DNA from 3 places in the Lysobacter sp. genome. Region 1 is predicted to be linked to each of the others. Evidence: riboswitches for the same ligand, from Rfam matches in the RefSeq annotation. Region 1 holds a riboswitch; each other region holds the start of a gene.
The links. Region 1 has a riboswitch for cobalamin ahead of btuB (TonB-dependent vitamin B12 receptor). Riboswitches for the same ligand answer to the same signal wherever they lie in the genome.
Positions count from the first base shown of each region.

Region 2: it holds a riboswitch for cobalamin, as region 1 does, so the genes downstream of both, btuB (TonB-dependent vitamin B12 receptor) here and btuB (TonB-dependent vitamin B12 receptor) in region 1, are expected to answer to the same signal.
Region 3: it holds a riboswitch for cobalamin, as region 1 does, so the genes downstream of both, VFE83_RS17115 (ribonucleoside-diphosphate reductase subunit alpha) here and btuB (TonB-dependent vitamin B12 receptor) in region 1, are expected to answer to the same signal.

Region 1 covers NZ_DASRTS010000012.1:53,610-60,569, reverse strand. The annotation lists partial or broken gene clpB (ATP-dependent chaperone ClpB) at 1-1,259, shown strand, start outside; cobalamin riboswitch at 1,724-1,957, shown strand; gene btuB (TonB-dependent vitamin B12 receptor) at 2,090-3,949, shown strand; gene VFE83_RS02280 (hypothetical protein) at 3,978-4,553, shown strand; gene VFE83_RS02275 (hypothetical protein) at 4,623-5,183, shown strand; gene cobO (cob(I)yrinic acid a,c-diamide adenosyltransferase) at 5,180-5,806, shown strand; gene VFE83_RS02265 (cobyrinate a,c-diamide synthase) at 5,825-6,960, shown strand, end outside.
Region 2 covers NZ_DASRTS010000007.1:59,973-66,932, reverse strand. The annotation lists gene bioD (dethiobiotin synthase) at 58-726, opposite strand; gene VFE83_RS01225 (GAF domain-containing protein) at 781-1,266, shown strand; gene VFE83_RS01220 (TfoX/Sxy family protein) at 1,263-1,634, shown strand; cobalamin riboswitch at 1,691-1,909, shown strand; gene btuB (TonB-dependent vitamin B12 receptor) at 2,056-3,927, shown strand; gene VFE83_RS01210 (alginate export family protein) at 3,981-5,276, opposite strand; gene VFE83_RS01205 (nitrate/nitrite transporter) at 5,359-6,681, opposite strand; gene VFE83_RS01200 (peptidylprolyl isomerase) at 6,785-6,960, opposite strand, start outside.
Region 3 covers NZ_DASRTS010000064.1:65,320-72,279, forward strand. The annotation lists gene pyk (pyruvate kinase) at 1-1,459, opposite strand, end outside; gene VFE83_RS17105 (HAD family hydrolase) at 1,647-2,285, opposite strand; gene VFE83_RS17110 (phosphoglycerate kinase) at 2,413-3,585, opposite strand; cobalamin riboswitch at 3,791-4,023, shown strand; partial or broken gene VFE83_RS17115 (ribonucleoside-diphosphate reductase subunit alpha) at 4,371-6,535, shown strand; gene VFE83_RS19545 (hypothetical protein) at 6,548-6,733, shown strand; gene VFE83_RS17120 (ribonucleotide-diphosphate reductase subunit beta) at 6,944-6,960, shown strand, end outside.

The DNA.
Region 1 (6,960 bases):
ATCTCGAAAACGAGATCGCGCGACTGGAGCGCGAGTTCAACGATCTGGAAGAGGTGTGGAAGGCCGAGAAGGCCACGCTGCAGGGCGCGACGAAGATCAAGGAGCAGATCGAGCAGGCCAAGCTCGAACTGGAAGCGGCGCAGCGTCGCCAGGATTTCGCGAAGATGAGCGAGATCCAGTACGGCCGCCTGCCGGAACTCGACAAGCAGCTCAGGGCCGCGCAGGAAGCCGAAACCAAGGGCTTCACCCTGTTGCAGGACAAGGTGACCGCGGAAGAGATCGCCGAGGTGGTGTCGCGCTGGACCGGCATTCCGGTCAGCAAGATGCTCGAGGGCGAGCGCGAGAAGCTGCTGCGCATGGAGGAACACCTGCACACGCGCGTGGTCGGGCAGGAAGAAGCCATCAAGGTCGTGTCCGATGCGGTGCGTCGCTCGCGCGCGGGCCTGGCCGATCCGAATCGTCCGTCCGGTTCGTTCCTGTTCCTGGGTCCCACGGGCGTGGGCAAGACCGAGCTGTGCAAGGCGCTGGCCGAGTTCCTGTTCGACTCGTCCGATGCGATGGTGCGCATCGACATGAGCGAGTTCATGGAGAAGCACTCGGTGAGCCGCCTGGTCGGCGCGCCTCCGGGCTATGTCGGCTACGAGGAAGGCGGATACCTGACCGAAGCCGTGCGCCGTCGTCCGTACAGCGTGATCCTGCTGGACGAGGTGGAGAAGGCGCATCCGGACGTGTTCAACATCCTGCTGCAGGTGCTGGACGACGGCCGCCTTACCGATGGCCAGGGCCGCACGGTGGACTTCCGCAACACGGTCATCGTGATGACGTCCAACCTCGGCTCGCACCAGATCCAGGAACTGTCGGGCGACGATTCACCGCAGGCCTACCTGCAGATGAAGGCGGCGGTGATGGGCGTGGTGCAGGCGCACTTCCGTCCGGAGTTCATCAACCGGCTCGACGACATCGTGGTGTTCCACCCGCTGGACAAGTCGCAGATCCGCCAGATCGCCCGCATCCAGATCGCAGGCCTGGAGAAGCGCATGGCCGAGCGTGGCCTGAAGCTCGACCTGTCCGACGATGCGCTTTCCCTGCTGGGCAACGTCGGCTTCGACCCGGTGTACGGCGCACGTCCGCTCAAGCGTGCGATCCAGCAGCAACTGGAAAACCCGCTCGCCTCGAAGATCCTGTCGGGCGAATTCGTCAACGGCGACACGGTGCGCGTGGACGCGGAAGGCGGGCAACTGGTGTTCCGCAAGTCCTGATGCGCGTTGAGTTGCATGGATTATGGAAAGGCCCGCCTGATGGCGGGCTTTTTCATTGGGAAGATGGGCTTCCGCCTGCGCGCTCGTCGCGCGTGGAAGGTGCCGGAAGATCTCGATGCACATCCGTCGACGATGGCATGTGCACCGGCGATTCCAACGCCCAACCCCTCTCCCTGACCGCCTGCGGTGGTCTGTCCCTCTCCCGCAAGGGGAGAGGAGGGATTCGTCAACGGCTCACGCGGGCACAGCGCACGTTCGCGTCTTCGCTGCCTCTGTCTCAACCAGAGCGCGGTGTTCCTTCTCCCCTCGTGGGAGAAGGTGCCCGAAGGGCGGAAGAGGGGGTACGCGCAACGCGCGCGTGACACGAACCCCGCAGGCGACACAAGCGCCGACGTCATTCCCGCAGCGCACCGCTCATGGCCGATCGCCATATCGCGTCGTCGTGCGCGCCGGCGCACTGCTGCTAGACTTCGCCTGCCCATGGTGACCGCCGGCTCGTCCGGCGGTTGAAACGGGAATCCGGTGCGCCCTTCGTGCATGCACGCGCGGCAATTCCGGAGCTGCCCCCGCAACGGTAGGCGAGACAAGGTCCGCACGCAGCCACTGTGCTCACGCATGGGAAGGCGCGGACCGGAAGAAGGTCGAGACGGCCGACTTCGCTCGCGAGCCCGGAGACCGGCCCTGGTGCGACGTGACATGCGGTGGGCGATGTCATGCGGCCATGGTCCTGCCGTGCGCCGTCATCACTCCCTCCTTCCGCCTGTCCTCCAACAACGATCCCGCGCGGGCAGGCGCGGCCAAGGAGTGTGTTCGTGCATCCGCAATTCCGGTTGTTCCGTCGCCGCGCGCTGGCGGCGTCGCTGTCGTCTTCCGTACTGCTGCTTTCGCTCTCCGCCGCAACGCCGGCCTTCGCCGACGCGGCAGCTACCGACCTGGACCAGGTCGTCGTCACCGCCGCGCGCACCGTGCAGACGCAGGACCAGACGCTCGCCGCGATCACCGTCATCGACCGTGCCGAAATCGAGCGCCTGCAGCCGGCCTCCGTCGCCGGCCTGCTGAGCGGGCGCGCGGGCATCTCGCTGGCCAACAACGGCGGGCCGGGCAAGGCGACGTCGGTGTTCCTGCGCGGCACCGAATCCGACCACGTGCTGGTGCTAGTGGACGGCATCAAGCTCGGTTCCGCCACCAGCGGCGGCGCATCGCTGCAGGACATCCCGGCTGAACAGGTCGAGCGCATCGAGATCGTGCGCGGCCCGTTCTCCAGCCTGTACGGCTCCGAAGCCATCGGCGGCGTCATCCAGATCTTCACGCGCAAGCCGCATGGTGCGTTTTCTCCCAACGCCAGCATCGGCGTGGGCAGCCAGAACACGCAGCGCGTATCGGCGGGCATCGGCGGTCGCGGGTCCGATGCGCAACGCGGTGGCTGGTACGCCATCAACGCCGCGCACCAGGACACCGACGGCATCAACGCCTATCGCGGCACGCGCAACTTCGATCCCGACCGGGACGGCTACCGCAACACGTCGCTGACGCTGCAGGGCGGCTATCGCTTCAGCGAGCAGTGGGACGCGGACCTGCGCGCGTTCCGCGCCGAGGGCCGCAACGAGTACGACGGCAGCGCGAACGACGTGGCCGACATCGTGCAGCAGGTGGTCGGCGGTCGTGTGCGCTATGCGCCGACAAACCGCGTGAAATTCACTGCCGGCGCCGGCACCAGCGCCGACCTCAGCGACAACTACCTGCGCGGCGTGTATTCGTCCACGTTCGACACCCGGCGCGAAGTCGCCTCGCTGCAGGCCGACCTGGGCATTGGGCCGGGGCTGCTGACGCTCGGCTTCGACTGGCTGCACGACGAGGTCGACAGCAACACCGATTACGAACGCGACCGCCGCATCAACCGCGGTGCCTTCGGCCAATGGCAGCAGGATTTCGGTGCGCAGTCGCTGCAGGCCAGCGTGCGCCGCGACGACGACAGCCAGTTCGGCGGCCAGACCACCGGCAGCGTGCTGTGGGGCTGGAACTTCACGGATGCCCTGCGGCTGAGTGCCAGCTACGGCACCGCGTTCAAGGCGCCGACCTTCAACGAACTGTACTTCCCGGGCTACGGCAATCCCGCGCTCGGTCCGGAGACCTCGCGCAGCGTCGAGCTGGGACTGCGTGGCGAGCACGGCTGGGGCACGTGGTCGGTCAACGCGTTCGACACGGAGATCGACGACATGATCGCCTTCGATTCGAGCCTGGGCGATTTCGGCGCGCCCAACAACATCGACCGTGCGCGCATCCAAGGCGTGGAGGCGGTCGTCGGCACGGAACTGGCCGGCTGGGACCTGCGCACCAGCCTGACGTGGCTGGATCCGCGCAACGACGGCGACAACGCCAACCACGACAACGTGCTGCCGCGCCGTGCCAGGCGCAGCGGACGCGTCGATGCCGACCGTCGCTTCGGGCGTTTCAGCGTCGGCGCCAGCGTCACCGGTGCGGGCGAGCGCTACGACAACCTGACCAACACCACGCGTCTGGCCGGTTACGGGCTGGCCGACCTGCGTGCCGGCTTCGCCTTCAGCGACGCATGGAGCGTGCAGGCCTCGGTCGACAACGTGTTCGACAAGCGCTACGAGACCGCCGCGCTTTACAACCAGCCGGGCCGCACCTGGCTGGTGACCTTGCGTTACCAACCCGTCGTCCGCTGAGCGGACGCTTCCCACCACGAGGTCGCCGATGAAAACCCTGTCCCGAAACGCCAGCCTGGGTCTGTTCGCCGCGTTCGCCGCGCTGATGGTCGCCACCCGCTCCCACCACTTCGGCACGGTGCTGCACCTGCCCGATGCGTCGATGGCGCTGTTCTTCCTCGGTGGCCTGTACCTGCGCAGGCACTGGCAGTTCGCCGGTTTCCTGGTGCTGGCGGTGGTCGTCGACTGGGTGTCGATTGAGATTGCCGGTGTCAGCGATTTCTGTGTGACGTCGGCGTACTCGTTCCTGCTGCCGGCATATGCGGTGCTGTGGTACGGCGGACGCTGGTACTCGACGCGCATGCGGGCCGCATGGCAGCCGATGCTGGGTGCGTTCGCGGTGGCGATGGCCTGCGCGACGCTGTCGTTCGCCATTTCCAACGGCGCGTTCTACTGGCTGGGCGGACGTTATGAGAACCCGCATTTCGCCGAGTACGTCGCGCGCGCCTGGCAATGGGGACCGCTGTTCGTGCGCACCACCATGACCTATGTCGCCGCCGCACTGGCGATGCACGCGCTCGCCGCGTGGTCGCTGCGCGGTCGCCTGTCCGCTGCCGTCCGCTGAAGGAGCACGCACATGAGCCTGACCCGAATCGACGCTTCAACGCCGGCGCTGCCGCTGGCTTCCGCGCGCATGCAGGTGCTCGTCGGCACCGCGCTTGCCGCGCTGATGATCTGCACGCGCGGCCAGCATTTCGCCAGCGTCGATGCGCTGCCCAGCGCTTCGTGGGCGGTGTTCTTCCTGGCCGGTGCGCTGCTGCGCCCGATGTGGGCCTTGCCGCTGTTCTTCGTGCTGTCGTCGCTGCTGGACTTCGCCAGCCTGGCCAGCGGCACGATCACCGACTGGTGCCTGTCGCCCGCGTACTGGGCGCTGGCGCTGGCGTACGCCACGCTGTGGCTGGGCGGCCACATGTATCGCGGACTGCACCGCGATGCATGGTCGACCGTGCCGCGCCTCGCGCTGGTGCTGCTGGTGACGGCATCGGTCGCCTACCTGCTGTCGAAGGGTGGCTTCTGGTTCTTCTCGGGCCGGTATGCCGAGCCGACGCTGTCGGGCTTCATCGCGCGGATTCCGCACTACTACCCGCGCGCGCTGGGCACGCTGGCCGGTTACGTCGGCGTGGCGTTCGTGCTGCGCTCCGCCTGGCTGGGCATGGCGGCGCGCGTGAACGCGCGGCGGAGCGTGCCGGCATGAGCCGCGGCAGCGAGCGTCGCGGACTCAGCGAGGACGAGCATTACCGCGAGCGCGCGCAGCGCAAGAAGGAGCTGGTCGAGCGCCGCATCGCACGTGCGACCATCGACCGCGGCGTGGTCGTGGTGAACACCGGCAACGGCAAGGGCAAGAGCTCGTCGGGTTTCGGCATGCTCGCGCGCTCGCTGGGCCATGGATTCCGCTGCGGCGTGGTGCAGTTCATCAAGGGCAGTTTCTCCACCGGTGAGGAGGCGTTCTTTCGCCGCTTCGACGATCTGGTCGACTACCACGTGATGGGCGAGGGCTACACCTGGGAGACCCAGGACCGCGACCGAGACACCGGCAAGGCCGCGGCGGCGTGGGATGTCGCCGCGCGCATGCTGGGCGACGCGGCCTACGACTTCGTGCTGCTGGACGAACTCAACATCGCGCTGGCGAAGGAGTACGTTTCGCTGGAGGCACTGCTGGTGGCGCTGGCGTCACGTCCACCGCGCCAGCACGTGGTGATCACCGGACGTGGTGCGCCGGATGCGCTGGTCGAAGCGGCCGACACCGTCACCGAGATGCGCGTGGTGAAGCACGCGTTCAAGGCCGGCATCAAGGCGCAGCACGGCATCGAGCTGTAACCGCATCGGACGACGAGCATGCGCACGCATCACTGTCCCGCCCTGCTGGTATCGGCGCCCGCCTCCGGACAGGGCAAGACCAGCGTGACCGCCGCGCTCGCGCGCTGGCACACCCGCCAGGGACGCCGCGTGCGTGTGTTCAAGACGGGCCCGGACTTCCTCGATCCGATGGTGCTGGAGCGCGCCAGTGGCGCACCGGTGTACCAGCTCGACCTGTGGATGACGGGCGAAGCCGACGTGCGTGCACGCCTGCACGCGGCCGCCGGCGAGGCCGACCTGATCCTGGTCGAAGGCGTGATGGGACTCTTCGACGGCTCGCCGTCGAGCGCGGATCTGGCGCGGGCGCTTGGTTTGCCGGTGCTAGCCGTGATCGATGGCTCGGCCATGGCGCAGACCTTCGGTGCCGTGGCCACGGGCCTGGCCCGCTATCGCGAAGATCTGAAGGTGCACGGCGTGGCCGCCAACCGCATCGGCAGCGCGCATCACGCCACGCTGCTGCGCGACAGCCTGCCGACCGGCCTGCACTGGCTGGGCGCACTGCCACGTGATGCGGCGCTCGCGCTGCCCGAGCGCCACCTGGGCCTCGTATCCGCCAGTGAACTGTCCGATATCGACGCGCGGCTGGATGCACTGGCCGATGCGTGGTCCACCCACGCATCGACCGAATTGCCGCCGCCCATGGCATTCGCGCCGGCATCTCCACCCGAAGTGCCGCGCGATCTGCACGGCATGCGCATCGCCGTGGCACGCGATGCGGCGTTCTGCTTCCTGTACGCGGCCAACCTCGACCTGCTGCGCGAGGCCGGTGCGCAACTGAAGTTCTTCTCGCCTCTGGCCGGCGATGCATTGCCGGAATGCGACGCGGCGTGGCTGCCGGGTGGCTATCCGGAGTTGCATCTGCAGACGCTCGCGACGCGCGGTGACCTGCATGCAGCCCTGCGTGCGCACCGCGACGCCGGCAAGCCGCTGCTGGCCGAATGCGGCGGCATGCTGTTCGCACTCGATGCGCTGACCGACCGCGAGGGCGTGCGTGCACCGATGGCCGGCCTGCTGCACGGCGAGGCCACGATGCAGACGCGGCTTGCCGCCCTCGGCCTGCAGGCGGTCGACCTGCCCGAAGGCGCCATGCGCGGACACACCTTCCACTACGCGAA
Region 2 (6,960 bases), on a different contig from region 1:
ATCAGTCTAACATTACGGATGAACGGCCCATCCCCCATTGGTCACGGGGGCAAGCGATCAGGCCGGTTCAAGCAAACCTGCAAGCCCAACGGGGTCGGGTGTATCACGGAATGGCAACCGGCCCCAGCACGGTACCGGCAGCCTGGACTTCAACAGCGTGAAGTTGTCGTCCGCCCGTTCCATGGCCGGGTCGATGTCGTTGGCGATCCAGCCCGCCAGAGGCAGCCCGTCGGCCTCGATGGCGCGGGCGGTCAGCCGCGCATGGTTGATGCAGCCCAGCCGCAGGCCCACCACCATCACCACCGGCAGACCCAGGGCGCGCACCAGATCGGCCTGTTCCAGCTTGGGGCCGAGCGGCGCCGCCCAGCCGCCCACGCCCTCGACCACCACGGCATCGGTCTGCGCGCGCAGGCGCGCGAAGGCCTGCAGCATCGGCTCCAGCCGCACCTCCACGCCTGCATCGCGCGCGGCCAGTTCCGGCGCCAGCGGCTGCGGCAAGGCGTATGGATTGACGTCCTCGTAGCGCGGTCGTGGATCGCTGGCCGCCTGCAGGGCCAGTGCATCCTCGTTGCGCCAGCCGTCGGCCGTCGCCTCGCAGCCGCTTGCCAGCGGCTTCATGCCGACCGCACGCAGCCCGCGATTGCGTAATGCGTGCACAAGCGTGGCGCTGGCGACCGACTTGCCGATGCCGGTGTCGGTGCCGGTCACGAACCAGCCACGGCTCACGGGCCGCCTCCGGGCGCCGCGTGCGCACTGTTAGACTGCGGGAAAGAGGCGCTCATGTTCACCAGCGAAAGTCTAAGCGGCACCAAGCCGGAACAGTACGAACAGCTGCTCGCGCAGGCGCGCGCGCTCGTCCATGGCGAGCGCGACCGCATCGCCAATGCGGCCAACCTGTCGGCCCTGGTCTACCACGCGCTGCCGGGCCTCAACTGGGCCGGTTTCTATTTCTTCGACGGCACCGAGCTGGTCGTCGGCCCCTTCCAGGGCCTGCCCGCTTGCGTGCGCATCCCGCTGGACAAGGGCGTGTGCGGTGCGGCAGCGTCGAGCCGGCAGACGCAGCGCATCCGCGACGTGCACGAATTCCCCGGCCACATCGCCTGCGATTCGGCCTCCAATTCCGAGCTGGTCGTACCGCTGGTGGCGGGCAATGGCGACCTGGTCGGCGTGTTCGACCTGGACAGCCCGCAGTTCGACCGCTTCGATGCCGACGACCAGGCCGGGCTCGAAGCGATCGCGCGCGTCTTCGTGGAGTCACTGGAATGACCAGCACCGACAAGCTGCGCAACATCGGTCCGAAATCCGCGGCCTGGCTGCGCCAGGTCGGCCTGCGCACGCGCGAGGACCTGGCCGCGGTGGGCACGGTCGAGGCCTTCATGCGCGTCAAGCGCGCCGGCTTCAAGCCCACGCTCAACCTGCTCTACGCCATCGAGGGCGCCCTGCAGGACTGCCACTGGCAGGAGATCCCCGACACCCGTCGCAGCGAACTGATCATCGCTGCCGACGCCGCCATCGCGCAGTTGCCGCCACCGCGCTACAAGCCCGCTGCGGCGCCGGTCACCACGACCCAGATGAGCGAAGACTCGTCGATGGCCATGCCAACGCTGTTCGACGAGCCAGGCGAGCGCGACTGAGCGCTCCGGCACTTCATCCACTCACGAACGCTTAGCCCACGCGCCGGCGATCGCGTAGACTGCGCGCGCTTTCAGGTGATCCGCCGGCTCCGGCCGTCGGGTTGAAACGGGAAGCCGGTGACGTCCCGCATCGCGCGACCATTCCGGCACTGCCCCCGCAACGGTAAGCGAGCAGGTCGCGGTACAGGCCACTGTGCATGTGCATGGGAAGGCGCCGCGACCGGAGCATGCCTCCACTCGCGAGTCCGGAGACCGGCCTGCCAGCAGGGTCATTCGACCCGCCACTGGTTGCGATGCGGAGGGCGTCGCGGCGGCGTCGCCTTCGCGATCCTTGCATCGGCCCGCAGCCCACTCTTCCTCGCAGCCTCCCGCATGCACCGCGGCGATCCGGGGACGGCTTGCCGCGCGATGGAGACCATTGATGCCGATCCGCCGCCTCACCTTCACCGCCGCCTGCGCGAGCGCCCTTTTCCTGCCGGTTGTCGCCTTGGCCCAGTCCGCGGGCGATGCGACCGATCTCGACCAGGTCGTCGTCACGTCCAACCGCACCGCGATCAGCGTCAACGATGCGTTGGCGCCGGTGGAAGTCATCGACGCCGAACAGATCCGCCGCAGCCAGGCGCGTTCGCTCCCCGACCTGCTGCGTGGCCGCGCCGGCATCTCGATGACCAGCCAGGGCGGCCAGGGCAAGCTGACCACGCTGTTCCTGCGCGGCGCCGAATCCGACCACGTGCTGGTGCTGGTGGACGGCATCCGCATCGGTTCGTCCACGTCCGGACTGGCTTCGTTCCAGGACCTGCCGATCGAGATGATCGAACGCGTGGAGATCGTGCGCGGCCCGCGCGCCAGCCTGTACGGAAGCGACGCGATCGGCGGCGTCATCCAGGTGTTCACCCGGCGCGATCGCGGCGCGTTCGTGCCGCGCGTACGCTTCGACGTCGGCAGCAACGACAGTCTCGGCTATGGCATGGGCTTTGGCGGTGCGAGCGAGCGCGCGTGGTTCGGCGCGGACTTCCAGCACACCCGGACCGACGGCATCAACTCCTGCAACGGCTATTTCGATCCGATCACGTTCGAAGGCGCCGGCTGCTTCATCGCACCGGGTTCGCAGCCCGACCGCGACGGCTACGAGAAGGACGCGCTGTCGCTGCGCGGTGGTGTCGCCTTCAACGAACAATGGACGCTCGAAGGTCACGCCCTGCGCAACGAGGGCGACAACGAGTTCGACGGCGATTTCACGAACCGTTCCGAGACCGTGCAGCAGGTCATTGGCGGCAAGCTGCGCTGGCGTCCGAGCGAGCACGTCGACCTGCACCTCACCGCGGGCCGCAACGTCGACTCCTCCGACAACTTCCTCGACGACACGTTCGTCGATTTCTTCAGCACCGACCGCGACAGCGCCACGCTGCAGGGCGACTTCGGCATCGCCGGCGACCAGTTGATCAGCGTGGGCCTGGACTGGCTGCGCGACCGCGTCGAGGCGACCACGCAGTACGACGAGACCGAGCGCGACAACAAGGCGGCCTTCGTGCAGTACCAGGCGCGTTTCGGCGCGCAGTCGCTGGAAGCCAGCGTCCGTCGCGACGACAACGAGCAGTTCGGCGGCCATACCACCGGCAGCGCGGCATGGGGCCTCAACTTCGCCGACGCTTGGCGCGTCACCGCCGGCTACGGCACCGCGTTCAAGGCACCGACGTTCAACGAGTTGTATTTCCCGTTCTTCAGCAACCCGAACCTCGCTCCCGAGGAATCGGACACCTGGGAGCTTGGCCTGGCGTGGCAGGGCGACGCCCTGACCTTGCGTGCCGATGCGTTCAGTACGGAGGTCGACGACCTGATCGCCTTCGATGCCAGCCAGAACCGGCCCAACAACGTCGAAAGCGCCCGCATGCGTGGCGTGGAGCTGGGCGCGGACGCGAGCTTCGCGGGCTTCGACCTGTCCGGCGCCATCAGCTATCTCGACACCGATAACCGCAGCGGCGACTACCGCGGCAATGAGCTGGCGCGCCGCGCGCGCAACAGCGCACGCCTCGACGTCGACCGTTCGTTCGGCGCGTTCCGGTTCGGCATCACCGCGGTCGGCGAAGGCCCGCGCTACGACGACGTCGCCAACACGCGTCGCCTCGGCGGGTACGGCACCCTCGACCTGCGTGCGGAGTACGCCTTCACGCAATCGCTGACCCTGCAGGCCCGTCTGGCCAATGCCTTCGACCGCGAGTACGAAACGGTGGGCTACTACAACCAGCCCGGTCGCGAGTGGTACCTGACGCTGCGCTACGCGCCGGCACAGTAAGCGCAGGTAGGCTCTCGACGAAGAAGCCCCTGCAGACGGAGGGGCTTCTGCTTTCACGTACCGCTATCGGCGATCATTCGATCCCGAAGCACTAGTACGTGTACTGCACCTGCGCCCCAGAGCTTGTCGGTATCGACGGTGCGTGAGCGGTCATCCGATGCGTACCGGGCGTACTTCAGCAATCCGGTCAGGCCCTTCAGGCTGAACAACGCGCGCGAGTAGGAGACGTCGAACTCGTTGCCGAAGTCGACGCTGCCGCGCTCGCTGCGGAAGTCGTGATACCACAGCTGCACGGTTCCGCCGGCCAGCGGCGCACTCGCCCCGACATAGACGTCTTCCAGTCCGTCCGCGGGCGTGGTCAGGAACACGTCGGCCCAGCCGTTGAAGACGTGCTTGGTGGCCAGCGGTGTCTGGAACGCACGATTGCCGCTACCCTCGCCCGCGCCCAGTGACTCGAAGCCACCCTTGAGCTGCACGCCCTTCACCTTGTAACCCGCCTCCGCGAACAGGTACTCGCTGTCCAGCCGCCACGGGTTGTGGTCGTAGTCCTTCTGCTGCGCGTACTCCAGCGCATAGCTGAAGGCATCGATGTCGCCATTGAGCCGCAGGCCCGTGGTCGTGCTCGACAAGGTGCCGAGCGGAGCACCCACCGCGACCGCGATGTTGTCCAGCCCGAGCCGGTACTGGTAGGCCGTCGCGACGAGTTCGGGCATTAGCCGGTACTGCAGGTTCAGCAGATGGCTGTGCCCTTCGATGTTCGCGGGGTTGGTGGCCGCGGCGTAAGGGCCGTTGTCGGGCCCGAAGACGGTGTTCACCTGGTCGACGTAGGCATAGGTGAAGGTCAGTGCATTGATGGGCCTGAACTGCACCAGCGCCGCATCGAAGGTCTGCTCGTTCTGCCGCCACGCGACACCACCCACGAAGCGCTGGTTGTCCAGGTTGATGCGCTGCCGCCCGGCGACCACGCTTCCCTGTTCGGCGTCATAGCGGATCAGGACCTGATTGACCTCACTGCCTTTCGGGTCGGGCACGGCCGAGTAGCCGGTCTGCCCATTGCGCGTGTCGTTGAAGTGATCGCCATCGAGGTGGCTCACCGCATCGAACTCGACCAGCCCGGAAAAGCCATTCCATGCCCCGGTCTGATAGCCCACGCGGGCTCGCAGCGTATTCGCCCTTGCGTCACGCAAGGCGTTGTCCTGATCGACCTGTTCGAACCGGTATCGCAGGTCGAGGATCGGCTTGCCGCTCTCGAAGAGGTCCGACGGCCGGTCCGCCGCTGGCGCGGACCAGGGCAGCGCGAGCAGCGCCAGCAGGGCGCTGGCGCCGGGGGGGAGGTGATTCGCTTTCATGTGTACTTCCAGGTGGGTAGAAGAGTTGAATGCAGGCATCGCGGGCACAGTGGCCCGCGTCCCGGGAACCTGTGGTGAGGTGTCAGCCCGCTCTGCGGTGCTCGGCGGCGCCGACGATCTCCGGCAAGTCGGTCTGGTCGCGGATCTGCGGAAAGCGCTCGCGCTCCATCCGGCGGATCGACACATGCATCCATGCGAGCGAGACGGCCACCAGCACGAACAGCAACATGAAGCAGCCGGTCCAGATCCCCAGTACGTCATTGAGGAAGCCGAAGGCGATCGGCAGCACGAAGCCGCCCAGGCCGCCGATCATCCCCACGACACCGCCGACCGAGCCCACGTGCTCCGGGTAATACACGGGCACGTGCTTGTAGACCGCCGCCTTGCCCAGCGACATGAAGAACCCGAGCACGAACACCAGCACGGTGAAGGGCCCAATCCCGATTGCCAGGTGGAATGCGACGTCGCCCTTGATGCCCTTGATTACGTACTGGGTATCGGGATACGCCAGCAGGAACGCGCACAGCAGCGACACGATGAACGTCCAGTACATCACCAGCCGCGCGCCGAACCGGTCCGAGAGCCAGCCGCCAACGATGCGGAACAGGCTGCCCGGGATCGAATAGCACGCCGCAATCAGCCCGGCGGTGCGCACGTCCAGGCCATAGGCGCCTATCAGGTATCGCGGCAACCACAGCGCCAGCGCGACGAAGCCGCCGAATACGAAGAAGTAGTAAAGCGAGAAGCGCCACACCTGCTGCTTCGCCAGCGGCTTCATCTGCTCGGCGAACGACATCGGCTTCACCTTCTGCCTGGCGCGATGCGCCTGGGATGGGTCCTCCCTCGTGCAGACGAAGAAGATCACGGCGGCCACGGCAATCGCGACCGCCCATACCTTGGCCACCATGGTCCAGCCGTACGCGACCATCACCATAGGAGCGAGCAGCTTGGTGACCGCGGAGCCCACGTTCCCCGCGCCAAAGATGCCCAGCGCCATGCCCTGCCTGTCGGCCGGGAACCATTTGGAGACGTACGCGATTCCCACCGAGAACGATCCACCTGCGATTCCCACCAGCAACGCGGCGAACAGGAATTGCCAATAGGTGTGCGCGTAGATCAGCAGCCAGGTGGCGGCGGCGCTGCACAGCATCACGATGGTCAGGACGCGGCGGCCACCGATCTGGTCCGTGAGCACGCCCAGGTTGACGCGGATGAGCGAGCCGCTCAGCACCGGCATCGCGATCAGCAGGCCGAAGCGCGTGTCGTCGAGTCCGAGTTGCTGCTTTATCTGGATGCCGATGATCGAGAAGATCATCCACACGGCGAAGCAGACGGTGAAGGCAAAGGCACTGAGCCACAAGGCCCGTTGCTGTTGGCCGGGTGTCACATGATCGAGTTCCTGCATGATCGGCCTTCCGGTACTGATTGTGAAACTTGCCGCCGATCGCCGGACGCGCTCTGCGGTCGCGCCTGGCAACCGGGCTCCTGCGACTGGCTTAGGAGCAGCGTCACGCAGGCGCTCCCCGATGTTCCAGGCCACGTACGCCATGGCGTTCGAACAGCGTGGCCACGTAGCGGTGCAGCGCGGCCTGCGCTGCGGTCTTTTCGAGGTGGGAGCGGATCAGCGGATGCGCGTCCTCGAACGTCAACGCTTCGCCATGCAGGAGCTCTTCGACCAGAACCA
Region 3 (6,960 bases), on a different contig from region 1:
GTTCGCCCAGCCCCTCCGCGACGCCGCCCTCGCCCACCTGCAGCAGGCGCAGGGTGTTGGTGGCGCCATGGCGCTCCATGTGGTCGCCGCTGGTGAACATCACGCGGTCGCCGACGCTGAGCAGGTCCTGTTCGAACAGTTCCTTGACCGCCTTGCGCGCGGCATCGCGCGAGGTCAGGCCGCGGCTGTCGAACGCGTAGGCGACCACGTCGCGCATCAGGCGCATGCGGCGGCGCGCACCGTCGTGGCGCGACATCGCGTAGATCGGCACCTGCGCGCGGAAGCGTGACAGGAAGCGTGCGGTGCCGCCCGATTCGGTCATCGCGACGATGGCGCGCACGCCGATGTGTTCGGACAGGAACATCGCCGCCATGGCGATGGCCTGGTCGGCACGTTCCAGGTTGCGCGGCGCGGCTTCGAAGTCGGTGTCGTGATCGAACTGGCGTTCGGCGCCCAGGCAGATGCGCGCCATCGCCTCGACCGCCTTGACCGGATAGCGACCGGCCGCGGATTCCTGCGACAGCATCACCGCGTCGGTGCCGTCGATGACGGCGTTGGCGACGTCCAGCACTTCCGCGCGCGTCGGGATCGGACTGTCGACCATCGACTGAAGCATCTGCGTCGCGGTGATGACGACCTTGTTGCGCTCCAGCGCCTCGCGGATGATCTTCTTCTGCAGACCGGGCAGCTCGGCGTCGCCGATCTCCACCCCCAGATCGCCACGCGCAACCATCACCACGTCGCTGGCGTCGACGATTTCCGACAGGTTCTCGATGGCCTCGGCGCGCTCGACCTTGGCGACCAGCGCGGCATCGCTGCCGTTTTCCCGGGCGATGCGGCGCGCCTCGTTCATGTCGTCGGCATTGCGGCAGAACGACACGGCGATGAAGTCCGCGCCGAGTTCGGCCGCAACCTTGATCAGTTCCTTGTCGCGCTCGGTCAGTGCGCCCAGCGACAGACCGCCGCCCTGCTTGTTGAGTCCCTTGCGGTCGGACAGCACGCCGTCGTTGAGCACGGTGGTGACGATGCGCTCGCCCTCCACCGCGCCCACGCGCAACTGCAGCAGGCCGTCGTCGAGCAGCAGCACGTCGCCGGGACGCACGTCGTTGGGCAGCCCGAGGTAGCTCACGCCGACCTCGCGCAGGTTGCCGGGCGGTGCGTCCGCGCTGGCGACGAGGTCGAAGCGGTCGCCCATCTTGAGCAGCACGCGGCCTTCGGCGAAACGTTCGATGCGGATCTTCGGCCCCGGCAGGTCGGCCAGGATGCCGACTTCCACGCCCACGCGCTGCGCGGCTTCGCGCACGGCATTGGCGCGCGCGATCTGCGAGGACGGATCGCCGTGCGAGAAATTGAGGCGGACGACGTCGACGCCCGCGACGAGGAGTGAATCCAGAACGCCCGGCGGATCGGTCGCGGGGCCCAGCGTGGCAAGGATCTTGGTGCGGCGTTTGGTCGTCATTGCGAAGGCAGGTCCGTGAATCCTGCGACGCTAGCACAGCTGTTCGTACTTTCGAATTGAACCGCGGCGCACCTTCGCCATACCGCGGCGCATTCACGCAAGTGGTCTGAAATTCACACGGTAAAAGCAGACCACCCGGTGTCGCGAGGCGCGCGTGGGCGCCTCGCCACGGATCGCGCCGCGCGGGTCAGGCCGCGAGCAGGCGCGGCAGTTCTTCGGGCGTGGTAGCCAGATGCAGGGCACCGGCCTCGCGCAGTTCCGCCTCGCCGCCGAAGCCCCACAGCACGCCGACGTTGCGCATGCCGTGGTGGCGTGCGCCTTCGATGTCCATGCGGCGGTCGCCGATCATCCAGCATTCGTCGGCAGCGATACCGAAGCGCTGCAGCGCCTCTGCGATCAGCTGGTCCTTGTGGCTGATGCGGCCGTCCGGCGTGGCGCCGACCACGTCGACGAAACGATGGCCGAACGGCAGGTGCTCGACGATCTTGCGCGCATGCGGCTCGTTCTTCGCCGTGACCACCGCCAGGCGATGACCAGCGGCATGCAGCGATTCGATGGTCTCGCTGATGCCCGCGTAGATTTCATGCTCAGACCAGCCTTGCGCCTCGAAACGATCGCGGTAATGCAGCACGGCCTCCTCGACGCGCACCGGGTCGTTGAGCAGCGGGCCGAAGCTCGTCCGCAGCGCCGGGCCGATCCAGCGGCGCAGCTCGGATTCGGCCGGTACCGGCAGCCCCATCTTCACCAGCGCGTACTCGACGCAGCGCGTGATGCCGACCGCCGAATCGATCAGCGTCCCGTCCATGTCGAAGAAAAGCGTGGTCATGTGTGATCCCGTGTTGCGATCGGAACTCCCTCCCCTGCTTGCAGGGGAGGGTTGGGGAGGGGTTGCGAGCCGCATCGCGGCGGGTTCGGTGCAGTCGCGCGACACGTCCCTTCCGACGAGGGGCTGATCAGGCGCGCGCCTTCAACGCGGCCACTGCCGGCAGTTCCTTGCCTTCCAGGAACTCCAGGAACGCGCCGCCGCCGGTGGAGATGTACGAGACGTCGTTCCCGATGCCGTACTTGTCCACGGCCGCCAGTGTGTCGCCGCCGCCGGCGATGGAGAACGCCTTCGATTCGGCGATCGCGTGGGCAACGGTTTCGGTGCCGCGGCCGAAGGCGTCGAATTCGAACACGCCGACCGGGCCGTTCCACACCACCGTGCCCGCGTCTTCGATCATCAGCGCGTACTTCGACGCGGTCTCCGGGCCGATGTCCAGGATCATGTCGTCCTCGCCGACCTGGTCGACGCCCTTGATCGTCGCGGGTGCGTCCGCCGCGAACTTCGGCGCGACCACCACGTCCACCGGCAACGGGATGCTGGCGCCGCGTGCCTGCGCGTCGGCCATGATCTTCTTCGCGGTGTCGATGAGGTCGGTTTCGACCAGCGACTTGCCCACGCCATGACCCAGCGCGGCGATGAAGGTGTTGGCGATGCCGCCGCCGACGATCAGCTGGTCGACCTTGCCGACCAGCGAGGAGAGCAGCTCGAGCTTGGTCGAGACCTTGCTGCCGGCGACGATGGCCAGCAGCGGGCGCGCCGGGTTGTCGAGGGCCTTGGCCAGCGCGTCCAGCTCGGCCATCAGCAGCGGTCCGCCGCACGCGACCTTGGCATGCTTGATCGCACCGTGCGTGGAGGCCTGCGCGCGATGCGCGGTACCGAATGCGTCCATGACGTACACGTCGCACAACGCCGCGTACTTCTTCGACAGCGCCTCGTCGTCCTTGCCCTCGCCGACGTTCATGCGGCAGTTCTCCAGCAGCACCAGCTGGCCCGGCTTTACATCGACGCCATCCACCCAGTCCTTCACCAGCGGCACTTCGATGCCGAGCAGTTCGGACAGGCGCCTGGCCACCGGAGCCAGCGAGTCCTCCTGCGTCCAGGTGCCTTCCTTCGGCCGGCCCAGGTGCGAAGTCACCATCACCGCCGCGTCCTTCTCCAGCGCCAGCTTCATCGTTGGCAGGGCCGCGGTGATGCGCTGCTCGGAGGTGATGCGTCCGTCCTCGATGGGAACGTTGAGGTCTTCGCGGATCAGCACGCGCTTGCCGGCGAGGTCGAGGTCGGTCATGCGGACGATGGACATGGGCTTCACCTTTGAGCCTTCCATGACGGAAGGAAAAGCCCTCCTGCGAAGGGAGGGTCGGGAGGGGATGGGTTTTGCAGCGGGACGGCAGCGACTGCCGTATCGCCGCACATTGTCCCCGCCATTCACCATGGCCGCAAACGCAGTCCAGTCGGCGTCGGCGCAGTTATCCACAACATTTTGCGTTGACGGATGCCCATACCCCCACTATGTTGTGCCCGTCGGTGCCGCCCCACCGGGCGGATTAAAAGGGAAGCCGGTGCGGACACCTCGTGTTGCGAGGACGTCCAAGGCCGGCGCTGCCCCGCAGCGGTATGGGAAACGAAGGTGGTCATGGCACTGGGTGCACAGCCTGGGAAGCGGCCACCGGTAGGCGACGCCGGAACGCACCGGCGTCTCGTCCCGAGCCCGAAGACCTGCCGACAACCGCGCGTTGCACACCGCGCGGTGACCGGCCAGGGAGTCTTCGGAGGGAAGACGGTCGGTGTCGCATCGGTATCGGCGTGTCGTTGACGACTTCGCCGCTGCCGCGCCGTCCGTCTCGGGCTGCGCGACACCCCGTTCTCATGCTCCGGGCTTCCGCGCCCGCGTCGCCCTTCGAGGGAAGGGCGGCGACCGTGCGCCATGCACAGGAGCCAGACATGACCACCACCACCCCGACCTTGGACCGTAGGAGCCAGCTTGCTGGCGACCCGGACCATGACGATGCCTCTGTCGCCAGCAAACTGGCTCCTGCGGAGGTGCCGCCGGGCTTCGCACTGACCCCGCCCGCCGCCAACCTCACCATGACGGTGACCAAGCGCAGCGGCCGACGCGAGCCCGTCGACCTCAACAAGATCGTGCGCGCGGTGACGCGCAACTGCGAAGGTCTGTTCGCCGTCGATCCGATGCGCGTGGCCACGCGCACCATCTCCGGCCTGTACGACGGCGCGAGCACGCGCGAACTCGATGAACTGTCGATCCGCACCGCAGCGCTGCTCACCGCCGAGGAACCCGAGTACGGCCGCCTCGCCGCGCGCCTGCTCGCGGGTGTGATCGAGAAGGAAGTGGCGACGCTGGAGATCCACGCCTTCTCGCAGTCCGTGCAGCGCGGGCACGAACTGGGGCTGATCAACGACCGCCTGCTGTCGTTCGTGCAGGCCAACGCGCGCAAGCTCAACGACGCCATCGACCACACGCTCAACCAGCGCTTCGACTACTTCGGCCTGCGCACGCTGTACGACCGCTACCTGTTGCGCCACCCCACCGCGCGCACCGTGATCGAGACACCGCAGCAGTTCTTCCTGCGCATCGCCTGCGCTCTGAGCGAAGACGTCGGCGAAGCGTTGGCGCTGTACCGGCGCATGGCGCAGCTGGACTACATTCCGTCCTCGCCGACGCTGTTCAACTCCGGCACCACGCACGAGCAGCTCTCCAGCTGCTTCCTGCTCGATTCGCCCGAGGATTCGCTGGAAGGCATCTACAGGCGCTACATGGACGTGGCGAAGCTGAGCAAGTTCAGCGGCGGCATCGGGCTTTCATACACGCGCGTGCGTTCGCGTGGCTCGCTGATCCGCTCCACCAACGGTCTGAGCAACGGCATCGTGCCGTGGCTGAAGACGCTGGATGCGTCGGTGGCGGCGGTGAACCAGGGCGGCAAGCGCAAGGGCGCGGCCTGTGTGTACCTGGAGCCGTGGCATGCGGACGTGGAGGAATTCCTCGAACTGCGCGACAACACCGGCGATGAGGCGCGCCGCACGCATAACCTCAACCTGGCCAACTGGATTCCGGACGAATTCATGCGGCGCGTCGAGGCCGACGCGGAATGGTCGCTGTTCGATCCTGCCAGGGTGCCGCAGCTGACCGACCTGTGGGGCGAGGCATTCGAACGCGCGTATCGCGCGGCGGAAGCCGCCGGACTGGCGGTGAAGCAGGTGAAGGCACGCGACCTGTACGCGCGGATGATGCGCACGCTCGCGCAGACCGGAAACGGCTGGATGAACTTCAAGGACAAGTCCAACCGCGCCTGCAACCAGACGCTGCGCGACGGCAACGTCGTGCATCTGTCGAACCTGTGCACCGAGATCCTGGAGGTGACCTCGCAGGAGGAAACCGCGGTGTGCAACCTGGGATCGATCAACCTGTCGCATCACGTCGAACTTTTCGAAGAGGGCCCGGTGCATGGCGAAGCCGGACGCTTCGACTTCGACAAGCTCGCCGAGACGGTGCGACTTGCGGTGCGCCAGCTCGACCGCGTGATCGACCTCAACTACTACCCGATCGAAACCGCACGCCGCGCGAACCTGAAATGGCGGCCGGTCGGCCTGGGCGTGATGGGCCTGCAGGACGTGTTCTTCAAGCTGCGCCTGCCGTTCGACTCCGAGCCGGCGCGCAACCTCTCGAAGATGATCGCCGAAGCGATCTACTTCCACGCGTTGTCGGCTTCCAGCGAGCTGGCGATGGAGCGCGGCCGTCATCCCGGCTTCGAGGACACGCGCGCCGCACAGGGCGAGTTGCAGTTCGACGCTGGGGTGTCACACCGGAAGACAACGATCGCTGGGACGGCCTGCGTGCCCGGATCCGCGAGCATGGGCTGCGCAATTCACTGCTCATCGCGATCGCGCCGACGGCGACCATCGCGTCCATCGCCGGCTGCTACGAGTGCATCGAACCGCAGGTGTCGAACCTGTTCAAGCGCGAGACGTTGTCGGGCGACTTCCTGGTGGTCAACCGTTACCTTGTCGAGGAGCTCAAGACACTCGGCCTGTGGACGCCGGAACTGCGCGACCGCATCAAGATGGCGGAAGGATCGATCCACGGCATCGAGGAGGTTCCCGAATCGTTGCGCGCGATTTACCGCACCGCATGGGAACTGCCGATGCGTTCGCTCATCGACATGGCCGCCGACCGCGGCGCCTTCATCGACCAGAGCCAGTCGCTCAACCTGTTCATCGAAAGCCCGAACATCGGCCAGCTGTCGTCGATGTACATGTACGCGTGGAAGAAGGGCCTGAAGACCACCTACTACCTGCGCTCGCGACCGGCGACGAAGATCGCGAAGGCGACGGTGAGCGGTGCGGCAGTGCAGGCGCCAAAGTCCGACTACACGCCGACCGAAGCCATCGCCTGCTCGCTGGAAAACCCCGAAGCCTGCGAGGCGTGCCAGTAACCGATCCGTCGTCATTCCTGCGAAAGTCGGAATCCAGCGCCTTCAACGCTCGAAGAGTCACTGGATCCCCGCTTTCGCGGGGATGACGACGCTCCCCTTTCCTTGCCCTTTAGCCGGCGCGCGCGACGCGGCCTGCCTCCCTCCCCTCGCGACGTCACCGCTGCGCCGCTGAAGGGCAAGGCCCCAACGAAACGATCCTCAGGGCCCGCCATGACCGACCACAACCG